Linked DNA regions of Acidisarcina polymorpha. The protein of the gene in region 1 interacts with the protein of each later gene in a pairwise test. Links are inferred from orthologs where the notes say so. Each region holds a gene or a part of one and is shown on either strand. Other genes may lie near its edges.

Region 1 (6,730 bases):
CCACCGGAGGATTGCAGGGCAAGATGCCGGGCCGAGTCGGCGACTCGCCGGTGATTGGCGCCGGCACCTACGCCGCGAATCATGCTTGTGCAGTCTCATCCACCGGAGTTGGAGAGTATTTCATCCGCCTCTCGGTTGCGAAGGAGATCTGCGTCCTGGTGGAATACAAGGGTTTGTCGATCCAAGAGGCAGCCGATCAGGTCATTCGTCACGAGGTCGCCGCGCTCAAGGGTGGAGAAGGTGGCGTCATCGTTCTTGATGCCAAGTCAGATCCGGTGTGGAGCTTCAACACTTTAGGGATGTTCCGCGCGCGGCAGGTTGAGGGCGGCGAACCGGTTGTCGAAGTAGGGAAATAGTCGAACCAAAGCGTTCTGGAGCTTTCGATCGTAGTTCTTTCATCGATACCTCGCCGTTCGAATCTGAAATTCACAGGCCGGAAGCTGGCGCGAGCCGGGCTATAGTGTTCCTTGGCGGTTCTTCACGACCTTGCTCGGGCGTGGCGAAAACTGACGGACAACTTGGTCGTGTCACCACGCGCTTCTCTCCTACTGGAAGCGTCAGGCCAGGTGCGCTTGCCGAAGACGATGCCTTGGAGGCGACCACGGGTGGCAGCGCTTTCTATCGCCCTCCCGCTAAGAAGTCATCGCCGGAGCGGCCGTTGCCTGCGGACTTTCCCTTCAGAGAAAAGAAAGCCGGCGCAAATGAGGACGAGGACGAACCGTTTCTGCGGTCACGGCGACGTGTTGCCGTTCGTCGCGGCATCATCCCTCGAGGTCGTTGGGGCCGAATCGGCATTACTGCTGGCGTCGTTGCGCTGACCGGTGGCCTTGTGTGGCTGGCGATTGTCATTCGTCACTTTGCTGCGCACGACCCTCGCTTTCGCATCGATTCTTCGGAAAATATTCAAATACTGGGAAATTCTGAGGTGACTCAAGCAGAGTTGCTCAGTGTTTTTGGCGGCGACATGGGTAGGAATGTCTTCTTTGTCCCACTTCAGGAGCGTCGCGCCGATCTCGAGCGTCTGCCCTGGGTGGAAAGGGCCACGGTCATGCGTCTGCTTCCGGACCAGTTGCGGGTCGCGGTGGTCGAGCGGACCCCGATTGCCTTTGTGCGCACCGGCAACAAGATTGGCCTGGTCGATCGCGATGGCGTGTTGCTGGCCATGGATCCGAAGACGATCGCTGCCAAACATTATTCGTTTGCAGTCGTCACCGGAATCACTGCCAGTGATCCGCAATCGACGCGGTCCGCGCGTATGAAGCTCTATCAGCGCTTCGTTGCGGAACTCGACTCGGGAGGCGATAAAATCTCGAACCAGCTGAGCGAAGTCGACCTCTCCGATCCCGAAGATGTGAGAGCGGTAGTGGCATCCGAGGGAAGCGATCTGTTGCTGCATCTCGGCGACCAGGATTTTCTGACCCGATGGCGCAATTATCAGCAGCATCTAACCGAGTGGAAGCAGGAATATCCAAAGCTGGCCTCTGTGGACCTTCGTTATGAGCGTCAGGTAGTTCTCGAGATGCAAAAGGGGGCATCGATTGCTCCCGGGCAGGACGCGGCCGGAAAGACCATGGACGACTTGAAGGCGGAGGCCAGCGCCATCTCCCCGCGAGCGGCGCGGCAGATGGCTGCGGCGAGCAAGAAGACAGGGATCAAGAAACCAGCGCCGCGCCGAAGTGCGGCAACCTTCCACGACCAGCCGGTCAGGAATTAGAAGCATGAGTCAGAGAGCAGACGATCTCATTACGGTCATCGATGTCGGGAGCGCCAAGACCCGCGTCCTGGTTGCCGAACTGCACGAAGGGGCGCTGCGGTATCGCGGTCATGCCATGATCGATTCCAGAGGGATGCGCAAGGGATTGATCGCCGAACTTGGCCCGGTAACTGAATGTATCAACCAGGCTGCCACCGAAGCTGAACGGCTTGCCGGCGGGGTGATCGAGCATTGCGTCATCGGTGTCGGCGGCCAGCATATTCGTGGAGTAAACAGTCGCGGCGGCATCAGTCTGGGGACCCGGTTGCGGGAGATCACCCGTGAAGATGTTCGAGCTGCAGTGGATCGCGCCCGATCGGTTTCTCTGCCCGCCGACCGCGAGGTGATCCATTTGCTGCCGCAGCAATTCCTGTTGGACGACCAGCCGGGCATTCATGATCCGGTGGGGATGGTCGGCACCAGGCTCGAAGTGAACCTGCACTTGTCGACCTGCTCCGGCGGGGTCCTTCAAAGCATCATCACCTGCGCTAACAAGGCTGGTCTTGAGGTAACGGAGACCATCTTCGAGGCAATCGCCGCGGCTGAGGCAATTGTCTCTGCGGACGAGCGCGAGCTTGGCGCCTGTCTTATCGATATCGGCGCCGGGTCTACTGAACTGGTCGTGTTCTTCGAAGGATCGGTGGCCCATACGGCCGCCATACCGATCGGTGGTGACCACTTCACCAACGACCTGGCTCAGGGGCTGCACGTACCCGTACCCGAGGCGGAGTGGTTGAAGCTCGAGTTCGGACATTCGGTGGTCACCGCCGTTCCGAATTCGAGCGAGCTCACCCTGAGTGACGGCCGGGTGATTCGCCAGCGGGTCATCGCCGAAATGCTCGAACCAAGGGCGCGCGAGTTGTTCTATATGCTCCGCGATAATCTCCGTCAGGGCGGGGTGCTCGAGGCGCTCGGAGCGGGTTGCATTCTGACCGGAGGAGGCGCACGGATGGCGGGACTACTGGAAGTCGCTGAAAGCCTGCTCCGCGTTCCGGCACGCATCGGCTCGCCGGTGAAAGTTTCGCGGATGCCCGAAGAGCTGGCCGAGCCAGAGTGCGCGGTCCTCGTAGGCATGCTGCTTTACTCGCATCGCACCGGAGTGCTGCGGGCGGCTGAAGACGGCGGGTTGAAGGCCAAGCTGAGGGCGATGTTCGCCGGCACCATTTGACCGTGTTCGCCACAAACAGGATCAGCAGACGGATTGAAGAGAGAGATTCGGAACAGAGGAGCCAAACAATGAGCTATCCGGAAGGAATTCGTATTCAGTACCAGGAAGAGATGCCGCGCAGCGCGAAGATCAAGGTGATCGGCGTTGGCGGCGGGGGCGGCAACGCAGTCAATCGAATGATTCAGGCCCGGGTCGAGGGCGTGGAGTTTATCGCAGCGAATACCGATGTCCAGGCGCTCCAGCTTTGTCAGGCTCCGGTGAAACTACAGCTCGGAGTGAAGCTGACCAGCGGACTCGGCGCCGGCGCGAACCCGGACGTCGGCCGCCGTGCCGCCCTCGAGGACTCGGACAAGATCATCGAGGCCCTCGAAGGCGCAGACATGGTTTTTGTGACGGCCGGCCTGGGTGGCGGCACCGGGACCGGTGCGGCACCAGTGATTGCGTCTTTAGCCAGCGAGATGGGAGCGCTTACCGTGGCCGTGGTCACCCGGCCATTTGGCTTCGAGGGTAAACGGCGGATGAAGCAGGCCGAGCGCGGCATGGAGGAATTGCTCGAAAGCGTGGACACGATGATCGTGATTCCCAATGAGAAGCTGTTGGCCGTCGCCAAAGATGCAGGGTTCTTCGAGTCATTCCGGATCGCGGATGACGTCCTGCGGCAGGGTGTGCAGGGGATCTCAGACATCATCACCATTCCCGGCATCATCAATCGCGATTTCGCCGACGTGAAGACCACCATGGCTGGAATGGGCTATGCGGTCATGGGAACAGCCATGCGAGCCGGCGCGAATCGCGCCATTGAAGCGGCGCAGGCTGCGATGGCCTCTCCTCTGCTCGAAGATGGAGCCATCGACGGAGCGCGCGGCATCCTCATCAACATCAGCGGTTCGAGCACACTCAAGCTCAGCGAGGTCAACGAAGCTTCCAGCCTGATCCAGAATGCCGCCCATGAAGATGCCAACATCATCTTCGGCGCGGTGCTCGATGAAGCCATGGGTGACGACGTCAAAATCACAGTGATCGCGACCGGTTTTCGCCAGGAGCAACCGGAACGCCGCGAGCGCATGCTAAATTCTGTGCTCAATGCCCATGTCCCGCCGATGGCGTTCGTCCGCAGTGAGACTGCGAATGACACTCCGCGATTCGCCGGAGAGGCTCGAGACGAAGCGGCCTCTTTCCGGAAGCCGGAAGAACCGCCCGTCATCGTCTACTCCACCGGTTCTTTGAGGATGGAGGAGCCGACTTCCCCGAATATCACGGCCGTGGCGGACCCCACCCACGACGTGGACTTCCTGCAGCCGATTGATTTTGCAAGTCGAGAAGGAGAGGACGTGGAGGGCGCGCCGAAAGAGCATCTGGTGATGGTTGCAAATAGGCCACAGCCGCGCATGTACAGCGGGTCCTTGGACGCTGAGGAGCATGACACGGAACGGGAAGACCTCGACGTCCCAGCGTTTTTGCGTCGGGGAGGGCTGTGACAGGTTTACACTTAGACAGGTTTACACTGAGGGAGTGATTCAGCTTTGAGGTTTCAGGTGGATGTCCCGAGGTCGCGCAACCGCGACGCTGGCTCCGGGTCTAAATTACTTCCGGTTCACGGCGGTTTTGGTTGTATCCCGATTTGGAAGGCATCTTACTATTTTGGGACTCCGGCTGGAATTTAGCAGCAAGAGAAGAAATGCCTTACCTTACCGATCATTACACTCTGAGGGTACCCGTTCTTCTAGAGACCTGAAATTTATGAAACTGAACACACTCATAAAGTCATTATTGACGTCCCTTCTAATGCCGCTGGGAGCGGCGATGTCGCCGGTTTGCGTAGCAGCGACCGTCCATCACGTCCACCATCATGCCGGACAGGCCACCGCGTTGCATGCAGTCTCTGCGCATTCTGCTCATGCATCGACGCTTCAAAGACGAGCGGTCCATGCAGCTGGCTACGCGGGTGCTCATACCGTCGTGCATTCCTCCGGAAGGGCGGGCATGCGGAGGGCGAGCCTGGCTTACCGCCGGCGCCGTTCGTTCGAGCGATTTACGGGAAGCTCGTTTGTCGACGCCGACCTGACCACCGGGGACGTCACCGCCGGGGAAGACCCGGTGGTCAGAGCGGCTGCGGTCGAAGCTCTAGGAAATATGAATGGTACGGTTGTGGCCATCGATCCGAAGAACGGCCGCATTCTCGCCATGGTGAACCAGAAGCTCGCCTTGAGCGGGGGCGCCGAACCATGCTCGACGATCAAGGTTTCTGTTGCCTTGGCAGCACTGCAGGAAGGCATTATTACCAAGGACACTCCGGTCAACCTGGGCGGCAGCTATCACATGACGCTCACCGAGGCTCTGGCCCACTCCAACAACCTTTATTTTGAGACCCTCGGCCGGACCCTCGGATTTGAGCGAGTTCGCCATTATGCAAATCAGTTTGGTCTGGGGGAGTTGGCTGGCTACAATATCCCGGGCGAGACCCTGGGCACCTATCCAGACGAGGTACTTCCAGAGGCTCAGGGCGGCGTCGGCAGAATGTGCAGCTTCGGCGAGGGCGTTTCGATGACGCCGCTGCAGTTGGGTGCTCTCGTCTCCTCCATTGCAAATGGAGGGACCCTTTACTACCTCCAGCATCCAACCACGCCCCAGGAGGTGCTTGATTATCATCCTAAGATCAAGCGCACCCTCGATATTTCGAAAGTGATTCCAGAAATCCAGGACGGTATGCACGCTGCGACTCTTTACGGTACCGCCCGCAGCCTCCGTGCAAACTTCAACGAGTTTCCGGTGATGGGCAAGACCGGCACCTGCTCGAACAATGGCACCCGGTTTGGCTGGTTTGCTTCCTACGCAGATACCCAATATGGACGCATAGTCACGGTCTTCTTCCTCGAAGGAGGACGTCCCACCTTCGGACCTCGCGCCGCGGAGTTGACCGGAGTCTTCTATCGGAATCTTTGGGACCACAGCTACTTCGTGGAGAAATCGGCACCGGATCAATCAACCGCGCCAGGCAATGCTACCGTGCTGGGCGTCTCGCAATAACAATGCAAGGGTTAGTCATTCAAGACCGGCCTCCGACTGGAGGCCGTTTGTTTTTCGGCGGAGAATAAAGAGAAGTCGGTCAAAATTGCAGGAGAGTGCGTTCGATCAGCTTCTTCCCCGGAGATGCCAAGACGCCCTCTGCTTGGCATCGACGACACTAGTAGAATGCGCTGGGTGCCAATGAAGATTCTTACCGCTAAAGAGATGCGCGAAGTCGACGTACGGACGGTCGAGCAATATGGCGTCGCTGCGACGACGCTGATGGAGAATGCCGGCGCAGCGGTTGCTCGCTTTGTGCTTCGCGAGTTTCCCGACTATGCCCGCATCACGATTCTTTGCGGACGGGGCAACAATGGTGGGGATGGCTTTGTGGCCGCCCGCGCACTCGCCGAGGCTGGACGGGTCGTCGCTGTCCTGCTTCTTGGAGAAGCGGCTGACCTCAAGGGCGATGCCAAGGTCATGTTTGAGCGCCTTCCGCAGCGGGCCCTCTTCGCGAAGGACGAAGCAGCGCTCGACGAACCTTCTGTCCGAGCGCTTTTCAGCAATACTGAACTATTTCTCGATGCCGTCGTAGGAACTGGCTTCCAGCCCCCCTTGCGTGGCGTCGTGGCTGCCCTCGCCGAACGCATCCATGGCCTCGAAGCGCCGGTGGTTGCCGTCGATCTTCCGTCCGGGTGGGACGCCGACTCGCGCGGGGCCGACTCGCCTGGGGCCTTCCGTGCCGATGCAGTTGTCACCTTCACCGCACCGAAGCCGGCCCACCTATTTGGCAACATGACGCG
Region 2 (6,805 bases), 4.5 Mb from region 1 along the record:
GGTTTCCAGAGGCGGAATTATCCACCAAGGTCCCGCTGCAGGCAGAGCTACGGAGCGGTTTTCAACGCGTTTGCAGTGGCAGCCGCGGCGGTCGCCCTCAGGACGGAGGCAGCCCCTCGACGATCACCGTTCCCTGAGGAGCATGGAAGCTGAAATCGGCATCGGTCGCGGCGGGGTTCGCTTGTTCATCGCTGAAAGAGAATGTCGACGTGGATCCGTCCATCTCCTCGATCTTGATTCCCTGGATGGTCCCATCCTCCGCCAAAGTAAATTGCAGCGAAGAGACTCGTTGCTCCATGTTCCTGGGAACGCCGGTGAGTTCATAAGCTTCATCGTGATGCGTGATCCGAAGATCCTGAAGCTCCTTGGCCAATTCGGCATGACCGAGAAGAAAGCGCAGCGGAGAGCGCAAGTCGTCGAGCTTCTTCGCCGAGACTCGTTGTACCTCCGACTGTCCCGGCGAATAAAAATAAGCGTCCTTGCCGTCGAGGACAAACAGCTTGCCGGGGGGGTGCGCATAGCTCCACTTCATGCGTCCGGGTTTCTTGAGCAGGAGCATCCCGCTCTCCCGCCGGTGCTGGCCCATGCCGTCATACTCTTGTGAAAAGTTGACCCGAAGGGAGTGAAGGGCGTTGTAGTGATGATCAACCCGCGCTGCAAGAACTGAGGCGCTGAGTTCGAGGGGTTGGTGTTCTTCAGACCAGGACTGCCGAGAAAGAGCAAGGGCGGCGCAGAGCAGAAGAAGCCCAATGGATCGCCTGGCTTCGAATCCTAAAGCGCAGTAGCGGACGGAAGGTGCGCTATCACCGCCCAAGTTGCCCGTCTTGAACTTGCCGACGGATTGGAGCAGCCGCATCCGCGCAAGACGAAAACCCGGCAACGAATCCCTCACTGCAAGGGCTGGGTACAGTTCGTGCCGCCGGCCGGGTCAGCCTTGATCTCACCCTGCTGGTCGATGCAAAATCCACGATGGCCCGTCTTGCCGATCGCTTGCGGTACAGCGAACGCTTCGTAGCTGGTGTACATATCCTGATTGTTTACGTTGACCTTGGTGCAATTTCCGATGCTGAAGGTGTAGCCGCTCTTTTGCCCGCTGGCAAGATCGCTTTGCAACACCTGAGCGCTTTGCGGACTTGGCGCTCCGGAAGAGGCTGCCCCGCCTAACGTACTCAAAGCACAGGCAAAACCTTGCGCGGGATAGTTGGTTTGATATTGAATTTGCGACTGATAAATGGCGCGGAGCGACTGGATGGCAGACGTCTCATTGGCCTGGCTCTTCATACTGGAGAAATTGGGAATCGCTATAAGCATGAGGATCAGCATGATCGAAATAACGATCAGCAATTCCATTAATGTGAAGCCGCCTTCGTGCTGGCGGCGGCGCTCGGCGGAGCGGGTCATGCAAATCTTCAAAAGGCTACGCTTCATGGGTGCAGTGTCCTGTTAGAAAGCTTTCCGAGGGCAATCCTAATTGATGTAGACGCAAAGGGGAAAGCGAACGCTCAGCAAGCAACCCGATGGAAAGCTGCCGACGAACCCGGGTGGTCCGAAATTCGGCCTTAGCGCGTCTTCCGGCACCCTTCGCGACGGATAAAGATCTGCAAGCGAGCAGCGCCAGCCGCTGCTCGCTTAGCAGGCTAATTCCCTCCGCGTCAGCTTCAACCCGTCGAGTCTACCCAGTAATGTCACCGCCACCTCTTCCGGCCTGAAGATCGATTGCGCCATTTCCATCACCTGTTCAGCAGTGACTGCTTCGATCTTGTCCAGGATCTCCTGCATGCCGAAGAAATATTGGAAATACATCTCCTGGCGCGCCAGATTGGACATGCGCGACATGGAGCTTTCGAGCGACAGCAGAATATTTCCCTTCAGCTGGTCCTTTGCGCGCCTCAGTTCGTCGGCAGGCAGCAGCTCTTCTTTGAGACGGCGGAATTCGGTCATGACGAGCTCGATGACCTGGACTGCCTTGGATGAGGAAGTTCCCGCATAGACGCACAGTGAGCCGGTATCCCGATATGGATTCAGGTCGCTGTAGATCGAATAGGCCAGGCCACGCTCTTCGCGTACGGTCTGAAAAAGCCTGGAGCTCATGCCGCCGCCGAGCACAGTGTTCAGGATCAGGGTGACGTAGCGTTGTTCGTGAGCGATCGGCTGCGACGGAACGCCAAGGCATAGTTGGACCTGCTCCAAGGATTTCTTATTGCGCAGGCTGATCCGGGCCGCCGTCTTTGGCGCCGCATCGCCGCCTTCATGGTTTCCCGGCAAGACTGACTCGAAGCGGCGCACGACCTTCTCGACGAAGGCGTCATGTTCGAGGTTGCCGGCTGCGGAAAAGATCATGTTCCCGCCGACGAACCGCTGCCCGTAGTAGTCAAAAAGAGTGTCCTGCTCAAAACGGCGCACCGTCTCCTTGGTCCCGAGGATCGGCTTGCCTAAGGGATGGTCCTTCCAGAAATTCTGGGTGAAAATTTCGTGAACCAGATAGTCGGGGTTGTCCTCGTCCATCTTGATCTCTTCGAGGATGACGCCACGTTCGCGAGAGATGTCCTCGTTCGCGAAAACCGGGTTAAGCACCAGGTCGGACAGCACATCGAGCGCCGGCGGAACGTGCTCGTCGAGCACCTTAATGTTAAAGCAGACGGTCTCTTTGCCAGTGAAGGCATCCAGATTGCCCCCGATGGCGTCGACTTCGCGGGCAATGTGTTGGGCGCTCCTCGACTTGGTCCCTTTGAAAACCATGTGCTCGACGAAGTGGGAGATGCCATTCACTTCCGGCAATTCGTGACGGGAACCAGCACGGACCCACATTCCCATGGCGACGGAGCGAACATGCTCCATGCGTTCGGTCAGAATGGTCAAGCCATTCGGCAAAACAGTACGTCGTATGTTGCGTTCGTTGATCATATTTTTTCGAAATCCCTCTCGTTCCGAGCCGGGCCTGTACAGCAGCAGCGACACAATGCAGACTGAAGGAATGCCACCCAAAGCGCCAAACCGCTTACAAGTTGAAACGGACGAGGACAATCTTGCGGGCGCACCGGATGGGAACAGCGGCTTCTCTATTTTAGACGTTCCACAGGCTCCGGCGGTGAATTCCCTGTTTGGGCTTTCGATTGAGCAACTTACGAATATATGTGGAAAATTCGCCACACCTGCCTATCGGGCAAAGCAGCTTTCTGATGCGCTCTACCGGGGTTGGATCGAGCATCTGGACCAGCTCACCACCTGGCCGAAAGAGCTACGGGAGCGCCTCATCGACGCCGGATACCAGGTAGGCCGGCCAAAGATCGTTCAGACCTTCCGGTCGAAGGATGGAACCGAGCGCTACCTGATCGCAGGGGAAGACGAAAAGACGGTGGAGACGGTTTGGATGCCAGATGGAGACGACGGCGAGTCCGGAGACGGTTCCGATGCCGGTGTGGAAGAGCTAAGCACTGGCGAAGCGGAGCATCACCGCGCGACCATTTGCATCTCCAGCCAGATAGGCTGCGCGGTCAACTGTCAGTTCTGCCTCACTGCAAAGCTGGGGATTCAACGCAACCTCTCTGCCGGAGAGATTGCCGGGCAAGTGGTCGCCGTCCTGAAGCTTCAGGGGGTCAAGATCGGTCGCGACCGGATCAATCTGGTCTTTATGGGAATGGGCGAGCCATTTCTAAATTACGACGCGTTCATGGATGCCGTGCGGCTGCTGGTCGCTGAGGTCGGAATTGCCGAATCGCGGATGACGGTTTCCACCTCAGGCATCGTTCCAGGGATTCTTCGCTTCGCAGCTGAGCGGATCCGGCCGAAGCTGGCAATCTCGTTGAATGCTCCAAACGACGAAGTTCGCGAACGCATTATGCCGGTAACCCGCAAGTGGGCCATTGGCGATGTGATCGACGCCGCCCGCCAAGTGCCCCTCCGGTCGAAAGAACGGTTGACCTTCGAATATGTCCTGCTTCGAGGGGTTAATGACCGGCAGGAGCAGGCGGAGGAAGTGGCGCGGCTTCTACGCCGAGCAAATGTCCCGGCCAAGGTTAATCTCATCGTGTGGAATCCCGGACCGGGGGTCGAATTTGATAAGCCAGAGGCCGGCAGCGTCGCTGCCTTTCAACAGCAGCTGATTCGCTCGGGCATTCCCACTTTCGTGCGCAAGCCTCGAGGATTGGATATCTTTGCCGCGTGCGGACAACTCAAGCGAACGGTCAGTTAGCCGAAGAACGGGTTGAGGCGCTTGCCGGTGAAAATTCAACTCAGCCCCGAATATCAAGGTCGCCTGGCTGCTGCGGCAGAGGATCGGCAGGTAACGATCGAGGAGTTCGTCATCGATGCTTTGGAAGCAGCGCTGCGTTCTTTCGAGATTCGAGCTGGTGGTGCAGCCCGCGATGTGGCGGAGCTCGAGGCGCTATGGCAACGGTCAGGGGATGCTCGCGAGCAACATCCCGATGGCTGAAGGTTGAAGAATCGCATCGAAATTCATGATGAGCGATGCAGATCTGCCGATTACGCGAGAAACATTTGAGTCGCTGTGTGCCTGGGTTGGTGACCGCGAGGCAGATCCTAAAGGAGGCATCTTTGGACCCGAATCGATCAGCTGGAAGGTCAATCGAGAGGCTGCGCTGTTTCTCGGCGCCGGGCGGGCAGCATTGCTGCAGTTGGCTCATCCCTGGGTAGCTGCAGCGCTCGACCAGCATTCCAACTTAAGAAACGACCCGCTTGAGCGATTCCACAACACCTTCCGGGTCATCTTCACTATGGTGTTCGGCACCCGCGCTCAGGCGCTGGCCGCCTCCAGGCATTTGTATCAGCTGCATTCCCACATTGAAGGAGAACTGCCCGAGTCGGCTGCGGCCTATTCTCGTGGATCGCGCTACCAGGCCAACGAGGCAAACGCGCTTTGCTGGGTTTATTCCACCTTGGTTGAGAGTGCGCTCATTGCCTACGAAAGCGTGCTTCCGGCCTTACCGCCTAACGAGCGAGAGAGCTACTACACAGAGAGCAAGACCATGGCCGCTCTCTTCGGCATTCCCGGCGAACTTCTGCCGCGGGATTGGGAAGCCTTCGAGCGCTACAATCTCGCAATGTTGGCGTCGGGTAAACTCGGCGTCAATACGCTTTCCCGGGAACTATCGCAGCGCATTCTGCACGGCCGCGGCTCCTGGATCCCCATCCCGGGTTGGTATTGCGCGCTCACGGCGGCGTGGATGCCCGCACCCCTTCGCGATGCCTTTGAGTTGGACTTCGGGCCAAACGAGCAGGCGGCAGCACGCCGGGCGTTTGCCCGACTGCCGCAAATTTACCCGAGATTGCCGCGATTTTTGAGGTTTGTGGGTCCGTATCGGGAAGCAATTCGGCGGTTGCAAGGTCGTAAGCCAGGGCTGCTGGTGCAGGTGAGCAATCGTTTCTGGATGGGCCAGCGGCACACCATGTTTCGCGGCGAGATGTAAGTTCCTCTCACTGCTATCCTGCTGAAACGGCTTCATTGGTAATAAACCAGTGCAGGGGAGGTCGCAACGGAATGAAATTCGTCTGGGTAGCCATCGGCGGCGCGCTTGGATCGCTTGCCCGCTACACATTGGGAGCCTGGATCTACAGCCGCATGGGGACACGCTTTCCCTATGGGACTTTCGTGATTAACATCACGGGCTGTTTCGTTATTGGCCTGGCGCTCTCGATCCTGGATGCGCACACTGAGCTGCCCAGCGCCTGGCGTCTTGCCGTACCGATCGGGTTCGTCGGCGCTTACACGACCTTCTCTACCTTTGAGTTTGAGACCTTTCGAGCAGCACAAGAAAACCCGGCGATCGCTCTCCTCTACGTCGGATCGAGCGTTGTTCTTGGATATGGAGCGGTTTACCTCGGGATCCAGACAAGTAAGCTTTTTGGGTAATCCGATTTTGCTTCTGTCGTCGAACCCAATGCCAAACTACTTCTTTTTCGCCTGGAATCGAGCCAGTACCCGATCGTCCACGCGAAGCAGGAGAACGTCTCCCGAGACTTGAAAGCTGGTGGTCAACTTAAGCGCGTCGAGCAAGGCGGACTCACGCTCGGCGGAGTTCCCCGGACACGCCATCAGCGTTTGCGCGACGGAGTGGAACTGGAGTGAGCTTCCACTGAGATCGAACGACCCGAACAACCGGTTGCAGCCCCCGGATCCGCTCAACTTATCCCCTTGCGTCTGCAAATATATATATGGCTGACTTCCAGGAGACCTGGAGCTTACTGGACTGCCATTTAATTCCACCAGATTCCACTGGGTCTCGGTCACGCTCAATCTTGAGGAGGCCGAGGAGCTCTCAGGAATTCTGTTATCCGGCGGCGGCGCCTGCGTCTGTGCATTCCCCGAAGAGCCGGCGACCGCGAGACCGGCCACCCACGTCAATAGAAGCTTCGGAAACACTGTCAGTCCTCCCCAGGATGGGATTGCTTCAAGAATCATAGAGCAGTTTAGGGAGCAGTTTGGAGCCGAAGCGGCGAACGCCCGGATTCCCGAGAGATTGGGATGTTAGCTTGGAAACAAACACATCCTATTCCGAGGTGAGCTTTGCGTTTCGTCGAAGAGAGTCGTAAGGATCATTCTGCGTGGTTGGGTTCCCTACAAAAGACATTCACTTTGCGGAAATGGCTTACGCTTTCGTTGGCATTGTTTCTTCCGCAAGGCTGCATTCTTCTCGCTCAGCGCCCCGGGGGAGATCTGCCTCCCGCCGCCGCGAAATCGCCCGGCATCGGTATCGAGGACGTTTGCGCTGCGGCCGTGCCTCCAGAGTCCCAGGGCAAGCAATTCTGGTGGAGTCCCGATAGCGGCAATATCGTCTACTTTAAGTCG
Region 3 (6,727 bases), 2.8 Mb from region 1 along the record:
TCCATCTTCGAGACGCACGACTCCATGGACGACGTAATTGTCCGAGCCAGAGGTCGAACGGTGGAAGGGCCATGCGAACTCGCCCAGGCTGATCGGCAGCCCGGCCACGGTGACATAGGCGTCAGGCCGCGGATTGCGGAGGCGGCTCGCAGACTCCTGAAGATGCAGCGTCATGGCCGGCAATAATTCCTCGCCATTCGAGCCCTTTTGATGGAAGTCGAAGCGATCGGAAAGCTCGAGCAGAAGCGAGTGCCGAGGGCTGGCGTCGGCGGTTAACGCGAGCTGAAAGCGCGCTGTGGGCTGGCCGTGGAAATCGCTGCCCGCTTCTACGGAAAGAACTTGCAGACCTGCCTGGCGGGCAGCCGCGCCTAGATCTTCGCTGAGGGATGTTTCGATGTTTGTGGTCATATTTGGAGAGTCCGCTTCTTCTTTGGAGAAATCGTAAGTGGCTTCTTCATTTTAAGCGCAGACCTTTGCTTGATCGACCTTTGCTTGATCGACCTTGGCTTGATCAGGAGAACGCTGGAACAAAGACCTCTCCGGGGTTTGGGCGGGCTTCGAATCTTGCCCGGCTTGAATCCTGGACCGGATTGCATCTTGCATGCACGGAAGCTTGGTCCATGGGGCATCGAGGAAGTGATGACCCGGCCGGTCTTAAAGAAGGGGCCTAGAACCACCTAATATCCAGGCCCTTTCCTGTTGCCGGGATGGAGGAGTCGTCAAAGGAGTTAGGCTTCCACCCAAACCCCTGCAGGGAGACGGCTTCTCACAATCCTCGCCGAGTTTTCAGGCGGGTTCTCTGATCGCAACTAATCAACGATTGAGGTGCGGCTCCATTAGCTCAATAAAATCCAGAAAGGAACCGTCGCTGCATAACCAGTGCAGCACGTTAGAAATTGAAATCATTTTTGGCAGAAAAGATGATCAATTTGGATCATGAAGTCAATTTACTCGTTGGTTCGAGTCTAGGCCCTGAAGGGCGCGGTGGACATTCCGATGCTCAAAATGACGCCGATTCTGATGTCGATTCGGGAAAGATGGAACGATGCACTCATTTGGCGTGTCAAGCGCGCACGCCGCCCGGAGGATTATGGAAACCGTGAAGAGCAGGCTGGAGCCTTCTCGAAGGAACGCAGCCCACTTTCGGGTGGGCTTTCCTTAGAGGTGATGCTGGAGAGGCGGAAATGACGTTGGAGGACCTCGAGGTTTTTTATGATGCGGCGAATGGAAGCAAGTGGAAGGCGGGACCGTGTGTGTGCTATGAAACCTCTAATGTAGGGTCAGCTTAAAGAGGGACATGCAGGTAAACCTGAGCAATTTCGCTCACCTTTGAGATATAGGTTGAACGGGATTGTTCCGAAATGAAACTGCTCACTGCAGAGTGCAAAGGCCGCGACGGCAAAAAGGCGGATAACCTGACTTGACGCCGCGGCCATAGCGTTGAGCCAACCGCAACGGCGCACGTCGCGCCTATTACGATTGACTGGCAAAAACAGGCAACTTCCGGCCCAAGAGATAGCCGCCTGCCGATCCCGGTCCAACATTAGCAGGATGATTTCTGCCGGCCGGTGTGATTACCAGGGCAGTTCTTCACCCATATGAATGAACCGGCCATTTGGTCCGTCGGCTCCGAGGAGCGCCAGCTCTACACTGGTTTTCGCGCCATCCGGAATTTCCATCGGCGCCGCATCAGTCCCCATCTCGGTTTTCACCCAACCGGGGTGAGCTGAGTTCACCTTGATCGGCGTCCCCTTTAATTCATGCGCCAGGTGGATCGTAAAGGCATTGAGCGCCGACTTTGAGGCATCGTAGGCGAAGTTCTTGAATTCGGCTATCGGGCTATTAGGGTCGGCGTGAAGGGTGAGCGATCCGAGGATGCTGGACAGGTTGACAATCCTTCCGGCCGGACTCTTCTTGAGCAGCGGCAGAAATTCCTTGGTAACCGAGAAGACGCCGAACACGTTGGTTTGAAAGACCGAAACGAGCTGCTCTTCGGGCGTCTCGATGGTTTGGGTAACTAGTCCCTCAGTTCCCGAGATTCCGGCGTTGTTGATCAGGATGTCGAGCTTGCCGAAGGTGTCGGTGACATATTTTGCTGCTGCGGCGCGGTCCTCAGCGCTGGTGACATCCAATTTCACGGGACGAGCGTCCACTCCTGCTTGTTTGAGGCTGGCTGCAGTCTGTTCCGCGTCGCTAAGTTTACGTGCGCCGACTACGACGATAATGCCATTGTCTCCGAGTTGCTTCGCGGTCTCGAAGCCGATGCCGCGATTTGCCCCGGTGATGAGGGCGACTTTCTTATCCTGTGCCATGAGTAGCTTTCTCCTGTACGCAGTAGATGACGAAGCGTAGAGGAAGGGAGCAAGGTTTCGGGGGATCTGCCCCTTTGCGGGGCACTCCGCTAAGGTCGGCCGGGTGTATTTGAAGGTTGGCCGGGGCTGTATTTCGGTTCTCCAATTGCCGCCCGGTAAGATCGACCTGACCCATCCTTGATCTCACGGCTTGATGCAGGACTCACGATTCCGGGCTGGACTGTCGGCAACCTTACGGTTCCCGTTTCGAGGGCAGATGGCGTGAACGGTGGCTTACCATGTTCCCTCCGGGGCATCAATCAGTCGCTGGCCTTACAATAGGGCTGAGTCTAAAGAAAAGTCCCTAATCCATGTCATTGAATGGTTATTCGCGTTCGTCGCGGTCGCACGGGGTGCGTTCGCTCTTCAGTCTCTTTTCGAGCGACCTGGCTATCGACCTGGGCACGGCGAACACATTGGTGTACGCCCGGGGTAAAGGCATTGTCGTCAATGAGCCCTCGATCGTCGCGATTAACAAGAATACCGGTGAGGTCGAGGCGGTCGGCAAAGAGGCCAAGGAGATGCTTGGCCGCACCCCGGGGAACATCGTCGCCATCAAGCCAATGAAAGATGGCGTCATCGCCGATTTCAAGATCACCGAAAAGATGCTGAACTACTTCATCCAGAAGGCGCACAACCGCAAGATGCTGGTGCATCCCCGCATCGTGATCGGGGTGCCTTCGGAGATCACCCAGGTGGAAAAGCGTGCCGTGGAGGACTCCGCCTACCGGGCGAAGGCGAGCGAGGTCTTTCTGGTCGAGCAGGCGATGGTGGCGGCGATTGGCGCGGGACTGCCGATTACTGAGCCAAGCGGCAACATGGTGGTCGACATTGGGGGTGGGACGACCGATATCGCGGTGATTTCCCTTTCCGGGATTGTCTACTCCAGATCGGTCAGGATGGCAGGGAACCAGATGGACGAATCCATCATGAATTACCTGAAACGGAAGTACAATTTGCTGATCGGCGAGCGTACCGCGGAACAGATCAAGATCGAGATCGGATCGGCCTATCCCCTGGACAAGCCGCTCACCATGGAGATCAAGGGCCGCAATCTGATCGAGGGTGTGCCGAAGACGATCACCATCGACGATAGCGAGATCCGGGAGTCGTTGACTGAGTGCATCTCGACCATCTTGAATGCAATCCGGGTGGCGCTCGAGCGCACCCCTCCGGAGTTGAGCGCCGACATTAGCGACCGGGGCATCGTGCTGACCGGTGGTGGCGCGCTCATTAAGAATCTGGACAAGCGCATTCGCGAAGAAACTGGATTGCCGGTCTCGATCGCCGATGATCCTCTGGCCAGCGTCGTGCTGGGTACGGGAAAGATGCTGAGCGACTTTAGTTTGCTGCGAAAAATCAAGATCGATTAGGAAATGGCAACGACTAGGAAATGGGAATAGGAGGTTAGGAACTAGGAAAGCGGATCGAAATGCCTCTTCACGCGGTGCAGCTCCGCGACTTTCTGTAAAGTGATCGAAGGTTTGAACGCGGAGAATCGATCTGTTCGGCACTGGTTCTCGATCCCTGGTTCCTGCATCATATGGAATCCATTTTCAGCCGCTATAAGAATGCCCTGGTGCTGATGCTGGCAGTCCTGGCGCAGGTAGTTCTGCTGGCCATGCAGGTCCGGCGTCCGGCGCCCGACATGCCCGACGGCCATAACGTCCGACTCTGGCGCTATTGGGTAGCGAGTGTGATCACCCCGCCCGAACGGCTGGTGCACGACATCGGTTTGGGGGTGCGCAACACCTGGTCCAATTACATTTACCTGCGCAACCTGCGACAGCAAAATGAAGCTCTTCAGGATGAGAACCAGCGGCTGCGACTGGAGCAGGCCAGCCTGGCTGAGGATGCTCGCGAAGGGCAACAACTCCGGGAGATGCTCGACTTCAAAGGCCGGTACATCGACAAGACCCTGCCTGCGCAGGTCATTGGAACTTCGGGAACCGATCAGGCGCACGTGATTTACATCGATAAAGGTTTCAACGATGGGGTGCGAACGCAGATGCCGGTGATCACTCCCGATGGCGTGGTTGGGAAGGTCAAGAACGTCTTCCCGGGCACCGCACAGGTGCTGCTGATCTCGGACCAGACGAGCGGCGCCGGCGTGATGTTGGAGGCGACGCGAATACGCGGAGTTCTCAAGGGAGATGCTTCCGGGCAGCCGCAGGTCATCAATATTTCCCCCGACGAACGGATCAAGCCTGGAGAAGCAGTACTGACCAGCGGCGGCGATCAGGTCTATCCGCCTGGATTGCCGGTGGGCGTAGTCGACCGGGTTGTGGCCGATCCCGAAACTTCGTATGTCAATGTCATTGTCAAGCCGGATGCCAACCTGGCCAAGCTGGAACAGGTGCTCGTTATCACTGAAGTCTCGTCTAAAATGCCCTTTCCTCAAGAGAAGGACCTGATGCAGAGCGAGATCGATGCGCTCGCCGAGAAGCAGCGCGCAGCGGACATTCTTTCCGAGAAGCTGCCCAGCCTGCGAGACACGACGCTGCCAATCTCGGTCGAAACCGCAGACGCCGATAACCCTGCGGCGACTGCGGGAGCCGGAGATCCTGCGCGCCCCATGCGGCCACCGCAAGCTTTACGTCCGGATCGCTACACACCCGGAGCGGCGCCTGCGGCGGAGAGCTTGACGCCAGGAGCCGCGCCCCCCGGACTGCATCGTGACATCTCGACCCAGGCGAGCACTTCCACCCCGGCAAGGACGCTCAGGACGACGGATGCTGGGGCTATTGGCGGCGCGACCAGGGCGGCTGTACCGCTGAATAGATTTCCAGCCAAAGTGGCTCCAGTGACGACCGCCAGCGCTGGAACCTCGACCGTCACCGGATCCGCGGCGATTAGCGGAGCGAACTCGGCGGCGAAAACGACGGCGAGCGCGGGCAGCAGCAGCGTCAGTGCAACTTCTCCCGCGAAATCACTGGCGCGAACGCCGGCAAGTGTCAGCTCTGGTCTTGTACTGCCCCTGCAGCCCGCCGATTCAAATGCGAGCCGAAGGCCAGCGGCGACCAGTCTCACTACAAATGCTGATGGTACCGCTGTCCGGCCAGCAAGGACCTCTGCCGCCGGCAGCGTGGCCGCCCCGCTTCCGGCGGGAACTGTCGGCAGCACTTCGAACCCAGCTTCAGGAACCGGCCGAACTACTCCAGCGGGGACTGCAAGTTCAGCTGCGGGAGCTCCGGCAGGCACGTCGTCCGGAATAAACCGTACCACTCCAAATTCGGCTTCGGGCACCCCGCCAGCTCGGAGGATTGTGATCCCTTCCGACAATGGTGCCGGCATTCTTACGCCTGCTGGAATGGGTTCGATCATCGCCCCGCGACCCAGGGTCGCAGCTTCTGCTACGAGTGTGCCGAGCGCGGGCGGCTCTCCGATCAACCCGGCCAACGCTACGCGTCCGGCTAACGCCACCAGGCCTTCGACTTCCACGAGCCCAGGAACCAGGCCGCAGACTTCGCCGCAACAAGCTCCTCCTGGAGGGCGTTAGAGTTGCCGAATTTGACGGCCACTTCCAGGCGAGAAGTTGAGGAGCAATCTTACCCGCTCTTCCTGTACCTGCTGGTGCCGCTGCTGGCGATTGGTTTGCAGTCGTTTATCACCCTTCATTTCGCTCGCTTTGCCATTCTTGATCTGCCGCTGCTGGTCACGATTTACTTTGCAATCACCACCCGGAATCCGATCGCTGCGACCCTAACCGGTACCTTGATTGGCGTCGCCCAGGATGCTTTGACTCACCGTCCCATCGGGGTAAACGGCATCGCGAAGGCCATCATCGGCTACTTGGCCGCGTCCCTCGGGGTGCGGGTTGACACGGAGAACCATGCCACCCGGCTGTTGCTGGGATTCATCTTTACCGTGATTCATAGCGCCATTTTCCTGCTGACCACCCATCGCCTCCTGGGTCTTGAGGTCGACTGGAGCTGGTTGCACGAGTTGATCCGGGGGGTGGTGAATGCGCTTGTCGCCGTGGTTCTGTTTGCCCTGCTGGATCGCGCGAAGCGGCGGGATTAACGTTGTATATAGATACAGGAATGTGGGACTGGGCGGATCCCAGGGGATTGTGCGATGCAGAACCCAGATGCTTTGAACAATAAAGACGAGAAACCGGCAATCAAGCTGACAGTCGTTCAGTACTTGATCGTGGGCATCCTTGCGGTGCTGCTTTCCGGGCTATGGCGCCTGCAGATCCTCGGCGCCAATAATTATCGTGCACTGGCAGAGCAGAACCGCATACGCAAGGTGCCGATCCTGGCGCCTCGGGGCAAACTCTTCGATCGGGAAGGACGATTGATCGTCGACAATTATCCCTCGGTGTCCTGCTTCCTCATTCGGGAGCAGGGTCATGACATCGCTCCCGACTTGCC

The links.
Region 2: the proteins of ftsZ (region 1) and rlmN interact in binary tests that used the Escherichia coli proteins (3 or more experiments, as listed by UniProt). The link is inferred for Acidisarcina polymorpha from one-to-one orthologs.
Region 3: the proteins of ftsZ (region 1) and ACPOL_RS17705 interact in binary tests that used the Escherichia coli proteins (3 or more experiments, as listed by UniProt). The link is inferred for Acidisarcina polymorpha from one-to-one orthologs.

The regions. Positions count from the first base shown.
Region 1 is NZ_CP030840.1:1,408,459-1,415,188, reverse strand. What follows is about bases 2,296-5,194. They hold ftsZ (cell division protein FtsZ), read left to right. Parts: upstream 2,296-2,989; coding sequence 2,990-4,399; downstream 4,400-5,194. Other genes in these bases: ACPOL_RS06185 (penicillin-binding transpeptidase domain-containing protein), read left to right, coding at 4,662-5,194; ftsA (cell division protein FtsA), read left to right, coding at 2,296-2,921. Also shown: ACPOL_RS06205 (isoaspartyl peptidase/L-asparaginase family protein), read left to right, coding at 1-356; ACPOL_RS06200 (cell division protein FtsQ/DivIB), read left to right, coding at 497-1,714; more of ftsA, read left to right, coding at 1,719-2,295; more of ACPOL_RS06185, read left to right, coding at 5,195-5,948; ACPOL_RS06180 (NAD(P)H-hydrate dehydratase), read left to right, coding at 6,129-6,730. UniProt on the Escherichia coli protein: Essential cell division protein that forms a contractile ring structure (Z ring) at the future cell division site. The regulation of the ring assembly controls the timing and the location of cell division.
Region 2 is NZ_CP030840.1:5,864,003-5,870,807, reverse strand. Bases 2,102-5,075 are described here. They hold rlmN (dual-specificity RNA methyltransferase RlmN), read left to right. Parts: upstream 2,102-2,959; coding sequence 2,960-4,192; downstream 4,193-5,075. Other genes in these bases: ACPOL_RS25010 (oxygenase MpaB family protein), read left to right, coding at 4,458-5,075; ACPOL_RS25015 (hypothetical protein), read left to right, coding at 4,220-4,432; ACPOL_RS25025 (M16 family metallopeptidase), read right to left, coding at 2,102-2,904. Outside these bases: ACPOL_RS25035 (LolA family protein), read right to left, coding at 98-880; ACPOL_RS25030 (type IV pilin protein), read right to left, coding at 889-1,401; more of ACPOL_RS25025, read right to left, coding at 1,630-2,101; more of ACPOL_RS25010, read left to right, coding at 5,076-5,426; fluoride efflux transporter CrcB, read left to right, coding at 5,498-5,869; ACPOL_RS25000 (META domain-containing protein), read right to left, coding at 5,906-6,379; ACPOL_RS24995 (S9 family peptidase), read left to right, coding at 6,617-6,805.
Region 3 is NZ_CP030840.1:4,163,034-4,169,760, forward strand. What follows is about bases 1,798-4,693. They hold ACPOL_RS17705 (rod shape-determining protein), read left to right. Parts: upstream 1,798-2,662; coding sequence 2,663-3,724; downstream 3,725-4,693. Other genes in these bases: ACPOL_RS17700 (SDR family oxidoreductase), read right to left, coding at 1,798-2,312; mreC (rod shape-determining protein MreC), read left to right, coding at 3,895-4,693. Outside these bases: ACPOL_RS17690 (hypothetical protein), read right to left, coding at 1-408; more of ACPOL_RS17700, read right to left, coding at 1,575-1,797; more of mreC, read left to right, coding at 4,694-5,850; rod shape-determining protein MreD, read left to right, coding at 5,853-6,374; mrdA (penicillin-binding protein 2), read left to right, coding at 6,429-6,727. UniProt on the Escherichia coli protein: Forms membrane-associated dynamic filaments that are essential for cell shape determination. Acts by regulating cell wall synthesis and cell elongation, and thus cell shape.